DNA from 4 places in the Salmonella sp. FC25216 genome. Region 2 is predicted to be linked to each of the others. Evidence: predicted binding sites of a transcription regulator. Region 2 holds the regulator's gene; each other region holds the start of a gene.
The links. The regulator PurR, encoded in region 2, represses purine synthesis genes. The targets are predictions, from matches to a motif close to CANGCAAACGTTTGCNTG.
Positions count from the first base shown of each region.

Region 1: the regulator PurR is predicted to act here: its motif matches at 1,511-1,528, upstream of pyrC (dihydroorotase).
Region 3: the regulator PurR is predicted to act here: its motif matches at 1,498-1,515, upstream of gltB (glutamate synthase large subunit).
Region 4: the regulator PurR is predicted to act here: its motif matches at 1,571-1,588, upstream of purE (5-(carboxyamino)imidazole ribonucleotide mutase).

Region 1 is NZ_JBDGON010000011.1:70,742-73,983, reverse strand. It holds gene dinI (DNA damage-inducible protein I) at 97-342, opposite strand; gene pyrC (dihydroorotase) at 416-1,462, opposite strand; gene AC3G3F_RS19505 (lipoprotein) at 1,567-2,127, opposite strand; gene grxB (glutaredoxin 2) at 2,252-2,899, opposite strand; gene mdtH (multidrug efflux MFS transporter MdtH) at 2,963-3,242, opposite strand, start outside.
Region 2 is NZ_JBDGON010000008.1:74,129-77,370, reverse strand. It holds gene punC (purine nucleoside transporter PunC) at 1-419, opposite strand, end outside; gene punR (DNA-binding transcriptional activator PunR) at 532-1,464, shown strand; gene purR (HTH-type transcriptional repressor PurR) at 1,461-2,486, opposite strand; gene cydH (cytochrome bd-I oxidase subunit CydH) at 2,782-2,871, shown strand; gene sodB (superoxide dismutase [Fe]) at 2,954-3,242, opposite strand, start outside.
Region 3 is NZ_JBDGON010000003.1:534,296-537,537, forward strand. It holds gene mnmL (tRNA modification radical SAM protein MnmL/YtqA) at 1-878, opposite strand, end outside; gene gltB (glutamate synthase large subunit) at 1,549-3,242, shown strand, end outside.
Region 4 is NZ_JBDGON010000007.1:57,780-61,021, forward strand. It holds gene cysS (cysteine--tRNA ligase) at 1-149, opposite strand, end outside; gene ppiB (peptidylprolyl isomerase B) at 322-816, shown strand; gene lpxH (UDP-2,3-diacylglucosamine diphosphatase) at 819-1,541, shown strand; gene purE (5-(carboxyamino)imidazole ribonucleotide mutase) at 1,659-2,168, shown strand; gene purK (5-(carboxyamino)imidazole ribonucleotide synthase) at 2,165-3,232, shown strand.

The DNA.
Region 1 (3,242 bases), on a different contig from region 2:
TGCAATTATTTTGAGGGTCAGGCGAAATATTCATCAGTTGCGCAAATAAAAAAGCCGGGGCGACCCGGCAAAACTTACATCACTGCATATCATTTTTTATTCATTGATGAACCAGTCATCAGCGCTCTCCCAGGTCTCCTGGAGAATCTCGCTAATGCGTTCTTTATCCTCTTTTGATGCGCCAATAACGGACAGGTTGTTAGCGGTAGCGTAACGCACGGTGACGTTACCCAAATTTTCAGGAAAATGATGGCTAATACGGCGGGAGAGTTCGCCCGCCAGCGCATCAATCGCACCGGCAGGCAGAGGTGACGTTTTGGCTATAGTGACTTCAATACGCATAATGACCCCCTGTTGAATATACTGGATATATATACAGTTAAATGCAATATATAGCAACAGGTAAGCGCATTTTTTATTTTTTTACTGACCAGCGTACTGTTTCACCCGCCAGAAAAGGCACCAGCGTATCATCAGCCAGCGCGATATTTACCGGTATCTGTTGTTCATCGCGTACCAGTTCCACCCAGCCCTCATTCACCGGCAGACCATAGAATTGCGGGCCATTCAGTGAACAGAAGGCCTCAAAGTGCGCCAGCGCGTTCATTTCCTCAAACACGGCGGCATAACTGCCAAGGGCGGAGGGGGCGTTGAAACAACCGGCGCATCCGCAACTGGTCTCTTTACGATGACGCGAATGCGGTGCTGAATCCGTCCCCAGGAAGGCGCGCGTAAAACCACTGGCGACCAGTTCGCGTAACGCCTGCTGGTGAATATTGCGTTTCAGAATCGGTAGACAGTACAAGTGAGGACGAATGCCGCCGACCAGCATATGATTACGGTTAAACATTAAATGTTGGGGCGTAATGGTCGCCGCCAGGTAGTCGTTGCCGTCACGTACATACTGCGCGGCATCTTTGGTCGTGATATGTTCAAAGACCACTTTAAGCGCGGTCAGACGCTGGCGTAGCGGTTCCATTACGGTGTCGATAAAACGCGCTTCGCGATCGAAGATATCAACATCCGCATGGGTCACCTCACCGTGGACCAGCAATGGCATTCCAAGTTTTTCCATCCGCTCCAGTACCGGCATGATAGCGTCGATTGACGTTACGCCATGACTGGAGTTAGTGGTGGCATTGGCCGGGTAAAGCTTAGCCGCAGTAAACACGCCTTCATGGAAACCACGCTCCAGTTCATCGGCATCGAGCGAATCCGTTAAATAGCAGGTCATTAACGGCGTGAAATCATGCCCGGCGGGCACCGCATCGAGAATACGCTGGCGGTAGGCGATCGCCGCATCAACAGTCGTAACGGGGGACGCCAGGTTTGGCATCACGATAGCGCGGCCATAAATTTCGCTGGTATAGGGTACGACCGTTTTTAACATGTCGCCATCGCGAAGGTGAATGTGCCAGTCGTCCGGGCGGCGGATCTTTAAAACCTGGGATGGTGCAGTCATTAATAAGCTCCGGCTGAGGAATAGTCTTTTTGCCGGAAACAAAGGATAAGCGGAAACGTTTTCGTTTGCACGTAAAAAAAAGGACGCGAGCGCGCCCTCCGATATCAATTGGTGAAAGGAATAACGATTTCACCAGGTTTAACTTCAATACCTTTCGCGAATTTCTTCGCTAACGCTTCGCCTTTACTACTGTCCTCACGCAACACGTAAGCGGGCTGCTGGTTAAAGTAGTTACGTAAAGACTGATTTAAATAGGGCAGGAGCGTTTGTAGCACAGATTGCATCTTCTCCGGCGTCACGGTGGCGTCTACTACTTCCATCTCCTGAAGATAGATGGCGCCTTTTTCTTTATTAAAGACCGGCAGAGCTTTTAGCTTGAGCTTCATCGTCGCTTTTTGACTGCCGAAGAGGGAATTCATATCCAGCCTGGCATCGCCAGTGAGGGTGACTTTATTAGGCTCTTCCCGACCAATCTGGCTGGCAAGATTAGTCAGTACGATATGCGCGTCGGCAATGCCGGGCAGACCAATATCTTTTGAGAAATTATTCCGTTTTTCAAGCGCTTGATTAATTTCTTGTTCACTAATGGTGTATTGCGTAAGTTGATTACAACCCACTAACAGGCCGCTAACTACGAGCGCAGCGGCAAAAAAAAACTTTTTCATGGCGTTCCTCAACATGTTGCCTGTGCCCTAATCCTGACATAAAGCAGCATGTCGCGCCAGCGGACATGACGCCAGTAGAAAAAGCTGAAAAAGGCGGCAAGAGAGGGGTGCCGCCTGGCGGGCGTTAGATAGCCATTGAGGAGAGTAAATTAATTTGCGTCTGCTTCGCCATATTATCGCGATAGTCCGCGACTTTCGTCGGCCAGTGGATACCGGCGACCAGCGTCAGATTACGCAGAAGCGGAAACAGATGAATATCATCTTCTGATAATTCGCCGTTAACGGCGTTAGGCTGTACGATAAGTTTATCCAGCGAGCGTAAATCATCGCCGATCTTTTTAATCAGTCCGGCAGAGTGGGCTAGATGGTTGTCAAAACTGCCGGATGAGGCTTCTTTTTTGCGGATAAAATACTGGCGCGCCGCAGGGGTAGAAAATTCATCGAAAGCGGATTTTGCAAATCGCGGTAGCAGTAACTGATTAACGTAACCGTTAACTTTGCGCAACCACTCTTCAATGGCAGGATTGCGTTTCCCGGTCAACAGCGGTTTACCGTCGGAGTTGTCGATATAATGTACAATATCCATACTTTCAGGAAGATAGCGGCTATCATCTTTTTGCAGGATGGGCACCATCTTTTGACCAATCATCCGGGTGGGCGTCGCCTCGTCGTCATTTTGTAACACGTTGAGTTCAACGGGGATGTTCTTCAGGCCGAAAATCATGCGGGCTTTAGCGCAGAAAGGGCAATGATCGTAAATATAAAGCTTCACGTTTCTCCTCCATTTGACTGTCGGTTCCTGACCAGTATGGAGGAGATAACGGCAGGTATCAAATCAGGCGCCGGGTTCCAGCATACGGCGCGGCGTGCGCTTATGACTAAATTGCCAGCCTAAAGCTAAAAAGGTGATAAAGCCGATAATACCGAGCATCATCCACGGTAGTTCAGGCTGCGCAAGCGCTTTACCCACATCAAACAACCAGCCGCCGCCGATATAACCAATCGCGCCGCCAATGGCTAATCCCAGACGACTAAAGCCCATATAGCTTCCCCGCGCCCGTGCGTCTGCTAGCGACGCGCTGAGCGTTTCGCGCGCCGGTTCGGCGATAACCGAG
Region 2 (3,242 bases):
CCTACCAGTGGCATGATAGTGGCGAAGATACGATTAATTTTTTGCGAAGGATAATAATCGGTCACCAGCGCTTGCCAGATTACCGTTGCCGCACAAACGCCGACGGCCTGCACAAAGCGTAGCGTCAGCAGTGCTGCCGCGCTTTCTACCCACAGCATCCCCAGACTTCCGAGCGCAAAGATGGATAACCCCAGCAGTAAAATCGGTTTACGGCCATAACGATCCGATAGCGGTCCCCAGAGTAGTTGTGCGACGGCAAAGCCAGCTAAAAACAGGCTGAGGCTGGCGCTGACAGCGGCAGCAGGCGTTTGTAAATCCGCCTGTATGGCGGCAAACGCGGGCAGGTACATGTCCGTAGCCAGAAACCCCAGCACGCTAAGACCGGCTAACCAGACTAAAAAACCTTTTCCAGGTTGCATATTTGTTTCTCTTTCTTATCAGACAGACATTGTCGCAGAGTGTAGGGAGTGAAATTACGGTTGTGAAACGTTAATATTTGTCCAGTGAATTCAAAATTTTTGTAGGCAAATTATGTGGTCGGAATACTCGCTTGAAGTGGTTGACGCCGTGGCGCGCAATGGCAGTTTTAGCGCGGCGGCGCAGGAACTGCACCGTGTGCCTTCGGCAGTCAGTTACACCGTTCGTCAGTTAGAGGAGTGGCTGGCCGTACCGCTTTTTGTACGACGTCACCGTGATGTTGAACTTACGCCTGCTGGCGTCTGGTTTTTAAAAGAAGGGCGTTCTGTTATCAAAAAAATGCAGATCACTCGTCAACAGTGTCAGCAAATTGCTAATGGCTGGCGCGGGCAGTTGGCTATTGCGGTGGATAATATCGTCAGACCAGAACGTACCCGGCAGATGATCGTCGATTTCTATCGCCATTTTGACGATGTGGAACTGCTGGTTTTTCAGGAGGTGTTTAACGGCGTCTGGGACGCGCTCTCCGACGGGCGAGTCGAACTGGCTATTGGGGCGACGCAGGCGATTCCGGTAGGGGGACGTTATGCTTTTCGGGATATGGGTACCCTGAGCTGGAGTTGCGTAGTGGCAAGCGATCACCCGCTGGCGGCGATGCCGGGACCGTTAAGCGATGATACCCTGCGCAACTGGCCGTCGCTGGTCAGAGAAGATACCTCGCGAACCTTACCGAAACGGATTACCTGGTTACTGGATAACCAAAAAAGGGTTGTAGTACCGGACTGGGAGTCATCGGCAACCTGCCTGTCAGCAGGATTATGCGTGGGAATGGTGCCGACGCACTTTGCCCGACAGTGGATAGACAGCGGAAAATGGGTGGCGCTGACGTTAGAGAATCCGTTTCCCGATGCGGCCTGTTGCCTGACGTGGCAGCAAAACGAGGCCTCGCCCGCGCTGGCATGGCTGCTGGATTATTTGGGCGATAGCGAAACGTTGAATCGGGAGTGGTTGCGGGAGCCTGAAGAGGCTCCCGACAGCGGGGATTAACGTCGATAGTCGCGGAACGGGCCGTCAGCGACCGAGCGACGCTCAACCAGGCGTGGATGAACTTCAATAGACTGTGACTCTTCGCGCTTATTGACGATGCGATCCAATAGCATATTAAATGCGGTTTCGCCTAAAGAGTCTTTGGGCTGGTGAATCGTCGTCAGCGCCGGGGTAAAGAAGCGGGCGTTACGCACATTGTCATAACCGATCACCGAAACGTCCTGCGGTACGCGAAGCCCCATTTCGTCTGCCGCGCAAAGCGCGCCCATCGCCATAATATCGCCGCCGCAGAAAACGGCGGTAGGGCGATGTGACTGCGATAAGATTTGCTGCATCGCGTGGTAACCGGACTCCGGCTCGAAGTCGCCCTGAACAATCCAGTTGTCTGGCACGTTGATCAACGCCTCCTCCATTGCCTTCATGAAGCCTGCCAGCCGACCCGCGCCGGTGTTGCGCTCCAGCGGACCGGGAATAACGCCGATATCCCGGTGACCGCGTTCAACCAGATAACGACCCGCCATATAGCCGCCTGCAAAGGCGTTATCAATCACCGTATCGGTAAAATCGGCCTTCGCTTCACCCCAGTCCATCACCACCATCGGAATATGGCGATACTCTTCCAGCATGGAAAGCAGAGGTTCCGGGTACTCAGAACACATCACCAGCAGGCCATCCACGCGCTTTTGCGCCATCATGGACAGGTAGGCGCGCTGTTTTTCCAGGTTATTCCAGGCGTTGCCCAAAATCAGCGTATAGCCTTTCTGGAAGCAGTTTTTTTCAACCGCCTCGATAATTTCTGCAAAATAGGCCGCTTCGCTGCTGGTCGCCAGTAAGCCTATCGATTTGGTATGGTTGACCTTCAGGCTACGCGCGACGGCGCTGGGAGAGTAGTGCAGCTCTTTAATCGCCGCCCAGACCGCGTTACGCGTTTCTTCAGCGACAAAACGCGTTTTGTTGATTACGTGTGATACAGTTGTAGTGGAAACGTTTGCTCGTTTCGCTACATCTTTAATTGTTGCCATTACATTTCACTCCAGACCCTCGCTAAGCTCCTGAGAAACGCCAGGTAAACGTTTGCCTACACACACCCTAATCGCAACGTCAGGGTTGCGGCATGCCGGAAAAACGACACGGAACGTCAGGAAGGGGTCAATGGCCGTTACGCTAATTCAGTAAGCCTGGAATTTTGTCTGATCTTGAGGAAAAGGGGAAGCGTTAAAAACAGTTATCAATATAAAACATGAGAGATTTTTGTGCGGGAATGTGCAAAAATGCGCTATATCACTTTTTGTGTGGGAATAAAAAGGAGAAAACTTGATGAGTACCGACCTGAAATTTTCGTTGATCACTACGCTTATTGTTCTGGGCTTGATTGTCGCAGGTGGATTAACGGCCGCTCTGCACTGATTTCCTCTCTTCTGAGGGAGGGCGTTTCCTCTATTCTATCCCTCTCTAAAACGCAGAAGGCGTACCTTCTGCGTGCTCAGACTTATGCGGCGAGATTTTTCGCGACAAATTCCCAGTTAACCAGCGCCCAAAAATGCTCCAGATAGTTTGGACGGGCGTTGCGGTAGTCGATGTAATACGCGTGTTCCCACACATCAACCGTCAGCAACGGCGTCGCATCTGTGGTCAGCGGCGTACCGGCATTTGAGGTAGAGACGATAGTCAGTTTGCCATCAGCGCCTTTTACCAGCCATGTCCAGCCGGAACCAAAGTTTTTGATAGCGGCATCTGTGAACTGCGTTTTAAATTCCGCGAAGCTGCCAAAAGATGCC
Region 3 (3,242 bases), on a different contig from region 2:
TGCTCATTCAGGTATTTGTCCAACTCAACCATCCCCGTCCAGCGATTCTCGCACCACAGAGGGGCGAGCAGCGTCGGACGGCGCGCGCTGGCGGAAATCCGGTGATAAATCACCTCCGGCGGCGTATGACGAATCATCTCCCCTGCCGTTAGCGTGTAATCGTCCAGCGCAATGCCGTTCAGCCTCCCCGACTCCCAGGCTTTCGCCATAATACTGCCTTTGACGATATGCAGCGGGTGCAGTTTAATGCCGTCCACGCCCGTTTCCACAACGCGAGTCAGCGTTTGCAGGCATTCACTTTGCCCCTCGCCCGGCAGCCCCACAATCAGATGCGCGCACACTTTCAACCCGCTCTCACGGGCAATCCGGGTGGTACGTTGATAGCAGGCGAAGTCATGCCCGCGATTAATACGGCGCAGCGTTTTATCGTGCGCGGTTTGCAGTCCCAGTTCCAGCCACACCTCATAGCCTTGATCTTTATATTCACACAATAAATCTACTACCGCCTGCGGTACGCAATCCGGACGCGTACCGACGCATAATCCGACGATGCTGGCCTGACTGACGGCCTGTTGATACATGGAACGTAGCACCTGCACTTCTGCAAAGGTGCTGGTGTAGGCCTGGAAATAGGCCAGATAGCGTTTAGCGCGGTTCACCAGATGCGCCTGATGCGCAAGCTGCTCGGCAATCGAATGATGCTGCTGCGCCTCATCGGCAAAAGAGGCGACATTACAGAAGGTGCAGCCGCCGCGCCCGATGGTGCCGTCGCGATTAGGGCAGCTAAAACCGCCATGAAGCGTCAGCTTATGAACCTTTTGCCCATACCGACGTAAAAGATCCCCACCAAACATATTGACTAATTTCTGTAACTGCATAATCTGATAGACCGCCTCTTAAAAAGAGGCCAAAGCCTGCCATTTTTAGCCTCCTTTGGCGATGACCTGGATCAATCGCCCCGGAAGGCGTTTACTTATTGCATAATAAAGCAAAATAAACGATATTTCATTCATAAAACTGCTGATGATTTTTTCTGATATTCCCCTCTTTTTTCAACGTCTGAAGGTTCGTCGATAAAAACAGTAGCATTAAATGCCGCTTATACTTAAATCAGCATAAAATGCTAAGATTTTTGGAAAAACAAGGTCAGACAGGACCTGACAAGCGGCTCTTATAGTGAGACAGATCACAGGATTTCTGCCGCTCCGCTTTGGCCGCCTTTCTATAAAAACCTTTTAATTTCAATGGATTCAAAAAGTTATCTGTACTACAGCACACTTTTGCATAAATCAGTTTGCCATTTGACCTGGGTGTGGATTCCCGATAAGTTGGGAATCCGCTGGAAGCTTTCTGGATGAGCCGTCTGCTCATCATATTTATGCAGTAATTGAGATTCCCTCTTAACCGTATTTACCAATGCGAAAAGGACATAAAGAGGGCGAATGCGAGGTAAGCGTATGATGCGCCAGCCCCGTCGCCATGCTCTTGCTGTGCCCGCGCGCCATCGGTTGGGAGAGCGTCCCGTAGAGCCTGGGGAGGTTCACTGATATGTTGTACGATAAATCCCTTGAGAAGGATAACTGTGGTTTCGGCCTGATCGCCCACATAGAAGGCGAACCTAGCCACAAGGTAGTGCGTACCGCCATACACGCGCTGGCCCGCATGCAGCACCGTGGCGCGATCCTTGCCGACGGTAAAACCGGCGACGGTTGCGGCTTGCTATTACAAAAACCTGACCGTTTCTTTCGCATCGTGGCCGAAGAGCGCGGCTGGCGCTTAGCCAAAAACTACGCCGTCGGGATGATCTTTTTGAATAAAGATCCTGAACTGGCCGCCGCGTCACGCCATATTGTCGAAGAAGAATTACAACAGGAAACCCTGTCGATTGTCGGCTGGCGCGATGTACCAACCAATGAAGGCGTGCTCGGTGAAATCGCCCTCTCCTCCCTGCCGCGTATTGAGCAGATTTTTGTCAACGCTCCGGCGGGCTGGCGTCCGCGCGATATGGAGCGCCGTCTGTTTATCGCCCGCCGCCGCATTGAAAAGCGCTTGCAGGACGACAAAGATTTCTACGTGTGCAGCCTGTCGAACCTGGTCAACATTTATAAAGGTCTGTGTATGCCGGCGGATCTGCCGCGCTTCTACCTGGATCTCGCGGATCTGCGTCTGGAATCGGCTATCTGCCTGTTCCACCAGCGCTTTTCCACTAACACCGTGCCGCGCTGGCCGCTGGCGCAGCCGTTCCGCTACCTGGCGCACAACGGCGAGATTAACACCATTACCGGCAACCGCCAGTGGGCGCGCGCCCGTACCTATAAATTCCAGACGCCGCTGATCCCAGATTTACAGTCCGCCGCGCCGTTTGTTAACGAAACCGGTTCGGATTCCAGCTCGCTGGACAATATGCTGGAACTGCTGCTGGCAGGCGGGATGGACATCATCCGCGCCATGCGCCTGTTGGTGCCGCCCGCCTGGCAGAACAACCCGGATATGGACCCGGATCTGCGCGCCTTCTTCGACTTTAACTCCATGCACATGGAGCCGTGGGACGGCCCGGCAGGCATCGTGATGTCCGACGGGCGCTTCGCCGCTTGTAACCTCGACCGTAACGGCCTGCGCCCGGCACGCTATGTCATCACCAAAGACAAGCTGATCACCTGCGCCTCGGAAGTCGGTATCTGGGACTATCAGCCGGATGAAGTGGTCGAGAAAGGTCGCGTCGGTCCCGGCGAGCTGATGGTGATCGACACCCGCGGGGGACGTATCCTGCATTCCGCGGAAACTGATGACGATCTAAAAAGTCGCCATCCGTATAAAGCGTGGATGGAAAAGAATGTCCGCCGTCTGGTGCCATTTGAAGATCTGCCGGATGAAGAAGTCGGTAGCCGCGAACTGGACGACGACCTGCTTGCCAGCTATCAGAAACAGTTTAACTACAGCGCCGAAGAGCTGGACTCGGTTATCCGCGTGTTAGGTGAAAACGGCCAGGAAGCAGTTGGCTCAATGGGCGACGATACCCCCTTTGCCGTGCTCTCCAGCCAGCCGCGTATTATTTACGACTACTTCCGCCAACAGTTCGCGCAGGTCACTAACCCGCCTATCGACCCGCTGCGTGAAGCGCACGTCATGTCGCTCGCCACCAGCATCGGTCGCGAAATGAACGTCTTCTGCGAAGCGGAAGGTCAGGCCCATCGCCTGAGTTTTAAATCGCCGATCCTGCTGTACTCCGATTTCAAACAGCT
Region 4 (3,242 bases), on a different contig from region 2:
ACAATGTCAAAAGCGACAAACGTGCGCCCGTGGCCAATGTGGCAGAGATCGTAAACGGTGATACCACACACGTACATGCCGACTTCCCCGGCATGAATGGGTTTGAATTCCTCTTTTTGGCGCGTCAGTGTATTAAAAATTTTTAACATCGAAGATTCCGTATAGACGTGTGTGGGTAATAATCTCCGTATCATACATATTATTCGTAATCGAAGCAGCACACTTTGCAAGGTGATCGCAGCTTACGGTTATGCTATAACAAGCCCCTATATGGGCCCCATTGCGGGCTAAAGCACCACTCTATTGGAACAGGATGCAAAAATGGTTACTTTCCACACTAATCACGGCGATATCGTAATCAAAACCTTTGACGATAAAGCGCCTGAAACAGTTAAAAACTTCCTGGACTATTGCCGCGAAGGTTTTTACAACAACACCATTTTCCACCGTGTGATTAACGGTTTTATGATTCAGGGCGGCGGCTTTGAGCCGGGCATGAAACAGAAAGCCACCAAAGAAGCGATCAAAAACGAAGCCAACAACGGTCTGAAAAATACCCGTGGTACGCTGGCAATGGCGCGTACTCAGGCGCCACACTCCGCTACCGCGCAGTTCTTCATCAACGTGGCAGACAACGACTTCCTGAACTTCTCCGGCGAAAGTCTGCAAGGCTGGGGCTACTGCGTCTTTGCGGAAGTCGTAGAGGGTATGGACGTGGTAGATAAAATCAAAGGCATCGCCACTGGCCGTAGCGGTATGCACCAGGACGTACCAAAAGAAGACGTCATCATTGAAAACGTGACCGTCAGCGAGTAATCGTGGCGACACTGTTTATTGCCGATCTACATCTGCAAACGGAAGAACCGGCGATCGTCGCCGGTTTTCTGCGTTTTTTAGCCGCGGAAGCCCGTCAGGCCGACGCGCTGTATATTCTTGGCGATCTCTTCGAGGCCTGGATTGGCGATGACTCCCCTAATCCGTTACATCGAGAGATAGCCGCCGCCATCAAAGCGGTGGTGGATTTTGGCGTTCCCTGCTTCTTTATTCATGGTAATCGCGACTTCCTGATTGGCAAGCGGTTTGCCCGCGAAAGCGGCATGACGCTACTGCCGCAGGAAAAGGTCCTCGACCTGTATGGCCGCAACGTGTTGATCATGCACGGCGATACGCTCTGTACCGATGATGCCAGTTATCAGGCGTTTCGCGCCAAAGTCCATAATCCGTGGGTTCAACGACTGTTCCTTACCCTGCCGCTGTTTATCCGCCGCCGTATCGCCGCCAGAATGCGCGCCGGCAGTAAAGCCGCCAACAGCAGCAAATCGCTGGATATTATGGACGTCAATTCGCAGGCCGTCGTCGCCGAAATGGAGAAACACCGCGTACAGTGGCTGATTCACGGTCACACCCACCGCCCGGCAGTGCATGAACTTTCCGCCAACGGCCAGCCCGCGTTCCGCGTGGTGTTAGGTGCATGGCACCATGAAGGTTCAATGGTAAAAGTCACGCCGGACAATGTTGAGTTAATCGCCTTCCCCTTGTAAATATTCGTCGAATCGTCCGTTACGGCGCGCACGCAACCGTTTTCCTTGCCCGATTATCATGCTATTCTCTGACACCTCAAAAGCAGCGTGTCCCGCACCACAGGAGTTTTAAGACGCATGTCTTCCCGCAATAATCCGGCGCGTGTCGCCATCGTGATGGGGTCCAAAAGCGACTGGGCTACCATGCAATTCGCCGCCGAAATTTTTGAAATTCTGGATGTTCCGCACCATGTAGAAGTGGTTTCCGCCCATCGAACCCCCGATAAACTGTTCAGCTTCGCCGAAACGGCGGAAGACAACGGGTATCAAGTGATTATTGCCGGCGCGGGCGGCGCGGCGCACCTGCCGGGAATGATTGCGGCAAAAACGCTGATACCGGTACTCGGCGTGCCGGTACAAAGCGCTGCGCTAAGCGGCGTGGATAGCCTTTACTCCATTGTGCAGATGCCGCGCGGCATTCCGGTGGGTACACTGGCGATCGGCAAAGCCGGGGCGGCGAACGCCGCGCTGCTGGCAGCGCAAATTTTGGCTACGCATGATAGTGAGCTGCATCAGCGCCTGAGCGACTGGCGCAAAGCGCAAACCGATGAAGTTCTGAAAAATCCCGATCCGCGGGGGACGCTATGAAGCAAGTTTGCGTTCTCGGCAACGGACAACTGGGCCGAATGCTGCGCCAGGCGGGCGAACCGCTGGGTATCGCCGTCTGGCCGGTTGGCCTGGATGCAGAGCCTACCGCCGTTCCGGTACAGCAGAGCGTCATTACCGCAGAGATTGAGCGCTGGCCGGAAACCGCGCTTACCCGTGAGCTGGCGCGCCACCCGGCATTTGTCAATCGCGATGTATTTCCGATCATCGCCGACCGTCTGACACAAAAACAGCTTTTCGATAAACTGGGACTGGCGACCGCCCCCTGGGAACGGTTGACGGATAAAGGCCAATGGTCTGGTCTGTTCAATAAACTGGGCGAACTGGCGATTGTTAAGCGTCGCGTTGGCGGCTACGACGGCCGCGGGCAGTGGCGTCTACACGCGGACGAAACCGGGCAACTACCGGATGACTGCTATGGCGAATGTATTGTTGAGCGCGGCATCCGTTTTTCCGGCGAAGTGTCGTTAGTTGGCGCGCGTGCTCACGACGGCAGCACCGTGTTTTACCCGCTGACGCACAATTTGCATCAGGACGGTATCTTGCGGACCAGCGTCGCGTTCCCACAGGCGAACGCCGAACAGCAGGAGCAGGCGGAATCGATGTTGTCAGCAATTATGCAGGCGCTGAACTACGTCGGCGTAATGGCGATGGAGTGTTTCATCACGCCGGAAGGCCTGTTAATTAATGAACTGGCGCCGCGCGTGCATAACAGCGGACACTGGACGCAAAATGGCGCCAGCATCAGTCAGTTTGAATTGCATCTGCGCGCGATTACCGGCCTGCCGTTGCCCGCGCCGGTGATTAACGCCCCGTCGGTGATGATCAATCTGATCGGCAGCGAGCTGAATTACGACTGGCTGAAGCTGCCGCTGATACATCTGCACTGGTATGATAAAGCGGTACGTCCGGGGCGAAAAGTCGGCCATCTGAATCTGACCGACAGCGATACGTCACGTCTTAGCGCCACCCTGGAAGCGCTCTCTCCGCTCCTGCCGCCAGAATACGCCAGCGGCATTATCTGGGCGCAAAGTAAGCTTAAATAACACATAAAAT